Regions from separate parts of the Nonomuraea sp. NPDC051941 genome, predicted to be linked through region 1. Evidence: riboswitches for the same ligand, from Rfam matches in the RefSeq annotation. Region 1 holds a riboswitch; the other holds the start of a gene.
The links. Region 1 has a riboswitch for cyclic di-AMP ahead of ACIHFD_RS50895 (C40 family peptidase). Riboswitches for the same ligand answer to the same signal wherever they lie in the genome.
Positions count from the first base shown of each region.

Region 2: it holds a riboswitch for cyclic di-AMP, as region 1 does, so the genes downstream of both, ACIHFD_RS05745 (hypothetical protein) here and ACIHFD_RS50895 (C40 family peptidase) in region 1, are expected to answer to the same signal.

Region 1 covers NZ_JBIUCF010000045.1:89,611-92,825, forward strand. Annotated here, with positions in the region: gene ACIHFD_RS50885 (branched-chain amino acid aminotransferase) at 1-335, opposite strand, end outside; gene ACIHFD_RS50890 (3-isopropylmalate dehydrogenase) at 553-1,599, opposite strand; cyclic di-AMP (ydaO/yuaA leader) riboswitch at 1,701-1,844, shown strand; gene ACIHFD_RS50895 (C40 family peptidase) at 1,893-2,423, shown strand; gene ACIHFD_RS50900 (ROK family protein) at 2,456-3,215, opposite strand, start outside.
Region 2 covers NZ_JBIUCF010000002.1:413,981-417,195, forward strand. Annotated here, with positions in the region: gene ACIHFD_RS05740 (alpha/beta fold hydrolase) at 1-697, opposite strand, end outside; gene ACIHFD_RS05745 (hypothetical protein) at 736-1,428, opposite strand; cyclic di-AMP (ydaO/yuaA leader) riboswitch at 1,615-1,750, opposite strand; gene ACIHFD_RS05750 (DUF5302 domain-containing protein) at 1,917-2,117, opposite strand; gene ACIHFD_RS05755 (MDR family MFS transporter) at 2,166-3,215, opposite strand, start outside.

The DNA.
Region 1 (3,215 bases):
ATGGCCATCCGGAGCGCGGAGCGGTTGAAGCGGGCGGCGTTCGCGTACGGGCGGAACGCGACGATCGAGCCGTTGGCCTGGCGGTAGGCCTTGAGCCCCTCGAACAGCTCCTGCGCGTAGTGGAAGACCGAGGTGGCCGGGTCGAGCGAGAGCGGGCCGTACGGAAGGAGCTTGGCGTCGTGCCAGCCCTGCCCCTCGGTGTAGTCGATCGAGACCATGTGATCCGTGAAGGTCTGCCCGAAGCCGGGGTTCGCCAGTACCTGCTCCCGCTCGGCCGCGGTGCGAGCGTGGTCGGATAGCTGCACGTCGAAGCTGAGCTTCTGAGCGATGGTCATGACGTCGGTCCTTCTCTCTGCGAATCTGCCCAAATCTACAAGAAATCTGCGGATCGGTGCTGGTGAGCGGGCGCTGCCCGGAAGACAGTCCCGGTACTTCCTATTGTCTCGCTATATGGGATGGCAAGCGGCCAATGGGGCGATCAGCCCTTTTGGACGCAAAAAAGCGCCTGGCGGCCCTCGTCGGACCACCAGGCGCGTTGGGGGCTAGGCGGTCCTAGCCGGATACTCGCGCGGTGATGTCGTCACCGATCTCGTGGGTGGTGCGACCCGCCCAGCCGGCCAGCCGCTCGAGGATGTCATCGGCGACCGCCTGCTCGACCTTGGCCGCCTCGGTGTGCAGGCCCAGGTGGTCGAGGAGCATGGCGACGGACAGGATGGTCGCGGTCGGGTCGGCCTTGCCCTGGCCGGCGATGTCGGGGGCGCTGCCGTGCACCGGCTCGAACATGCTCGGCGCGGACCGCTCGGGGTTGATGTTGCCGCTGGCGGCCAGGCCGATGCCGCCCGCGATGGCGGCGCCCAGGTCGGTGATGATGTCGCCGAACAGGTTGTCGGTGACGACCACGTCGAACCGCTCCGGCTGGCTCACGAAGAACATCGAGGCCGCGTCGATGTGGCAGTAGTCGGTCGTGACGTCGGGGTATTCCGCCGCCAGGCGGTTGACCGTGCGCTGCCACAGGTCACCGGCGAAGGTGAGGACGTTGGTCTTGTGGACGAGCGTCAGCTTCTTGCGCGGCCGCGTGACGGCCTTCTCGAACGCGTAGCGCACCACGCGCTCGACACCGTAGGCGGTGTTGAGCGACTCCTGGGTGGCGATCTCGTGCGGGGTGCCGCGCCGCATGGCGCCACCGGTGCCCGCGTAGAGGCCCTCGGTGCCCTCGCGGACGACGATCATGTCGATGTTCTCCGGCGGCGTGTCGGCCAGCGGGGTCTCCACGCCGGGGAACAGCTTGACCGGGCGCAGGTTGACGTAGTGGTCGAACTCGAAGCGGAGCCGCAGCAGCAGATCGCGCTCGAGGATGCCCGGCGGCACGCTGGGGTCGCCCACGGCGCCGAGCAGGATCGCGTCGTAGCCGCGCAGCTCTTCGAGCACGGCGTCGGGCAGCGTCTCGCCGGTACGGTGATAGCGTGCGGCTCCCAGGTCGTAGTGAGTGGGCTCGATCTTCGTGCCCACTGCCTCCAGGACCTTGAGCCCTTCGGCCACGACCTCGGTGCCGATCCCATCGCCGGGGATGACGGCCAGACGGATGTTACGCGACTCCATGGGCGGTACCTTACCGCGTCGTCTCGGCTGACGAACACTTCATCTCATCTTTCGGACGACCCCTTTGTCCGGTATTGCGGTTCTTTGACCGTTTCGTTAAAGTCACCGACCAGCCTAATCCGCGCGCCGTTGCGTGGAGCCGGGGACCCACATTCCCCCTGGGGCGAGTCGGCACCCCCATGCCGTAGGGCTACTTCCAGGCCCGAGCCCGTCAGCTAACCCGGCCGGCCTTATGGAAGGACAGACCCCTGTCTCGAATCGCCATTGTCCTGGCGGCGGGCGCCGCCGGGCTCATGCTGGCCTCCCCAGCCCATGCCTCGGCCAAGATCGACGACCTCACCACCCTGACCGGCGGCCAGATCAAGGAAATCCAGGAGGAACAGGCTCCGACGCCCGCCTGGAAGGTCGCCATCAAGTTCGCCATGAGCAAGCGCGGCACCCCGTACGTGTGGGGCGGCGCCAGCCCGAGCGGATACGACTGCTCCGGGCTCATGCTCAGGGCGTACGAGCACGCCGGAATCGAACTCCCCCGCACCGCCGCCGAACAGTACGGCGCGTTCACCCAGAAGATCGACTGGAAGGACCTCAAACCCGGCGATCTGGTCTTCTTCCACGGCCTCGGGCATGTCGGGATGATCTCCCGGCCCGGCTACATGGTCCACTCGCCGCACACGGGTGACGTGGTCAAGGAAGAGCGCCTGACCTCCTGGCGCAGAGAGTCCTTCGTGGGTGGCGTCCGCCCCGACCGCAAGGGCGTACGGCTCTGGTCCAAGCTCCAGAAGCAGCGCGACGAAACGCCCACCACCCTCACGGCCACCCTGTAGGAGGCCGCGGCGTCCGCCTCCCCACGCGACGGTCAGGGGAGGCGGGCGTCGAAGATGAGCTCCCAGGCGCGGGTCCTGGCGCGGGCCACCGCGCCCAGCAGGACGCCGCTGTCCCCCAGCGTGCTGGCCACCACCGACGGCCGCAGCGGGCCGAGCTCGGCGATGCGGGCTTCGATGGACTCCCCCAGGAGGTCCAGGTTGCGGCCCACGCCGCCGCTGAGCACGATCACCTCCGGATCCAGCACGGCGGCCACCGCCACCAGCAGGCCGCCGATGCGGCGCCCCTCGGCCTCCACCACCGAGCGGGCCACTCTGTCACCGGAGGCCGCCGCGGCGAAGACCTTCTTGGCCGTCCGCAGGCTCAGGCCGGCGGCGCGGGCCGCGCGGACCACTCCGGGCGCGGCGGCGACCGCCTCCGTGGCGCCGTGGGCCAGGGCGTCACCGGCCGGCGGCGCCGGGTCCTCGGTCGCGGGCAGGTACGAGACCTCCCCCGCCGCTCCCCGGGCGCCCACGTACAGCTCACCGTTGATCACGATGCCCATCCCGACGCCGGTGCCGACGGACACCAGCGCGAAGTTGGACTTGCCGCGCCCCGCCCCGTGCGTGTGCTCGCCGACGGCGGCCAGGTTGATGTCGTTCTCGATGACGAGGTCGACCTCCATCTCGGCGCGCAGGCGCTCGGCCAGGTCGGAGCCGGGCAGGTTGGGGGCGAACTCCAGGCGGCCGAGCTCCGGGTTGTACACGCCGGGCGTGCCGACGACGGCGCAGGCGATGTCGGGCCAGTCGACGACG
Region 2 (3,215 bases), on a different contig from region 1:
CCGCCTCCCCGTGCAGCACCAGCGTGGGCACCCGCACCCCGGCGAGCCCCGCCGTGCGGTCGCCCGAGGCCATGATGGCGGCGAGCTGCCGGGCCGTCCCGCCGGGGTCGAAGCAGCGGTCGAACGCGAGTCCGGCCAGCAGGGTGATCCGCTCGCGGTCCAGCTCGTATCCGGGCGAGCCGATGACCGACCAGGTCCGCACCGCCTGGGCCTGGACCGCTTCGCGGTCGGCGGGGGGCGCGGCCATGAGGGTGGCGAGCGCGGCCTCGGTGGGCGGGGCCGCCGAGGGGCCGGGGGTGGACATGATCGAGGTCAGGGTCAGCACCCGGTCCGGGTGGCGGATGGCCAGCGCCTGGGCGATCATGCCGCCCATCGACGCCCCGACCACGTGGGCGGCCGGCCAGCCCAGCGCGTCCATGAGTCCCGCCGAGTCGTCGGCCAGGTCGTCCAGCAGATACGGCGAGGGCGCCCCCATCGCGGGAACGCCCTTGTCGTGGAAGTGTGTGGAGAGACCGGCGTCGCGGTTGTCGAACCGTACGACGTGGTGTCCCTGGTCCGCCAGCAGCGCGCAGAGCCCTTCATCCCAGTGGATGAGCTGCGCGCCGAGCCCCATGATGAGGAGCAGGGGGCGCCCCTCGTGCGAGCCGAAGCTCTCGTAGGCGATTTCGATGCCGTTCGCGGCTACGCGGGTGGTCACGAGGACCAGAATGACATTCTGGTCCAGGTCCGTAAAGTTCAGCCCTTGAGAAGATTGCGAACGCGGTCGCTGGCGAGCACCACGCCGCCGCCCACCGCGGCCACGGCGCTGGCGACGACGGCGCCCGTGCTGGCGCTCCACTCTCCGGCCTCGCGCGCCGGCGGCGGCACGGCCGCACCGGCCGCCGGGGGCTCGGCCGGGTTGTCGTCGCGCTCGGACCAGGCGCCGGTCGAGAACGGGACCGGGTAGTTCTTCTTGCCGGGACCGTTGCCCCACTTGGTGATGACGTAGTCGACCTTGATGTGCCCCTGGCCGCCGACGCCGTCGACGCCGAGCGTCTCCATGTTGAACGAGCCGCCGGTCAGCTCCGCGAACGTCTTGCCGTCCAGGTCGAGCATGACGCCGTTGTTGGAGGGCACGCCCGGACCGCGGTCGCCGACGAAGAAGGGCAGCTTCTTGCCGTCGTGGATCACGTATCCCTCGGTCATGAGCGGCCAGCTCGGGCTGGCGGCCAGACCTTTCTGCATGGGCTTGCCGCTGGCGGGCAGACCGGTGTCCCCGGCGCGGCCGGAGGAGTCGTCCCAGAAGTACGAAGCGGTGGTCGAGCCCTTGAGCAGGACCTTCTCGTCCGTGTTGGAGTCGGCGTGGGCCGCGGTGCCGGCGATGGTGAGCGCGCCGACGGTGGAGGCGGTGAGCAGAGCGAGGGTACGCAAACCAGAACGTGCAGACATGAAAAGTACAGTCCTTCGCGAGGGGGCAGGGAGATTGCGCTCGCTTGAAAAAGGGCGTAGCAGGGGAAAGCACCTGACAGGGGGAAAGCTACGCGGAGCGCGAAACGAACCTGGAGAAGGGACCGCTCAGAGGGCGGCCGTCATCACGCTGTATGGGTGTTCTACGTGATCATTCAAGTTCTGCATAAGTCCTCTCCATCTCGCCTACCGGGTTAGCTGACGGGTTCGGGCGGTGGAGTTGCCCTACCGACGCAAGGTCGGATTCACCCCAGGGAGGTGGGTCCCCGGCTCCCGAGTGATCGGGATTAGGCGCCAGCCGGCTGGTTCCCTTGTGTGGTCCACGCCACCGGCTGGTAAGTGGGCATCACTCTAACCACGTATTCCGGACAAACACAAACAGTTCGTCATGAATCGGTGTAAAGATCTACCTGCCTCCGGCATAGAGAAAGGGGGCACGGCATTGCCGTACCCCCTTGAAATTCCCGGCCTCAGCCGCCGCTCTTGCGCCTGAACGATCTTTTACTCGCAGCCGGACCGTGCGCCCCGTGGATCTTCGATGGGTCGCCGCCCTTGCCACCCGCGCCCGAGTCCGCGTGCTGGTTACGCTTGCGCTCCAGCGCCTCGCGGAACCTGCGCTTCATCTCGTCCTCGGGAGTCTCGCTGACTTCCGGCTCCGGTGTTTCCGCCATGAGGACCTCCATGGTGTTGGGGACTATCACAGCTTCGCATGGCGCCGCTTATGACGCGAAACTGGCCTCAACCCTGTTCTGCGGCGTGGCGGGCACCTCCAGCCGCCTGGCCGGCATCGCCACCAGCGCGATCAGGGCGAGCAGCGCCCCTGCCACCCCCAGCGACGGGATGACCGCCGCCGCGGCGGAGGCGTGCGCGGCGGCCAGGCCGTGCACGGGCGCGTCCACCGTGACCGTCGAGCTGTAGAGGGTGCCGCCGACGGCCAGCGCCACGGAGCCGCCGATCTGGCGGAAGAAGGTCAGGTTCGCGGAGGCGACGCCGATGTACTGCGGCTCGACGGACTGCTGGGAGGCCACGGTCAGGCCGGACAGCATCGGGCCCATGCCCAGCCCGATCAGCAGCATCCAGCCGGCCAGCAGCAGCCCGTTGGTGTGCGCGGTCAGGTTCAGGCAGAGCAGGGTGCCCGCGACGAGCAGGAACGGGGAGGCGACCAGCCACGGCTTGTAGACCCTGGTCCTGGACATGAGCGTGCCCATGACGACGCTGCCCAGGACCATGGCCAGCGTCATCGGGTAGATCCTCAGCCCGGACTCGGTGGCGCTGACGCCGAGGGACTGCTGGAAGTAACGCGGCAGGAACACCACGCCGGCGTACATGCAGAAGGCCGTGAAGAAGGACGTGACGTTCACGAGCGTGTAGGTGCGGTTGCCGAACAGGTGCATGGGCATGATCGGGCTGACCGCCCGCCTCTCGACCAGCACGAACACCGCCAGCAACGCGGCCGCGAGCACGATCGGCCCGGCCACGGCGGCGTCGGTCCAGGTGTTGCCGTCCAGGCCCTTCTCCGTCAGGCCCAGCAGCAGCGCGCTGATGGCCACGGTGAAGACCGCGATGCCCGCGTAGTCGGGGCGCCCGCCGCCGCCCACGCCCGGCCGGTTCGGCAGGCGGCGCGCGACGATCGCGATCAGCACGAGGCCGATCGGCACGTTCACGTAGAAGGCCCACCGCCAGGTCGCGTGGTCGGTGAACAACCCGCCCAGGAACGGCCCGGCCAGGTACGTCAGGCCCATCACGCCGCCGAGCGCACCCTGCACGCG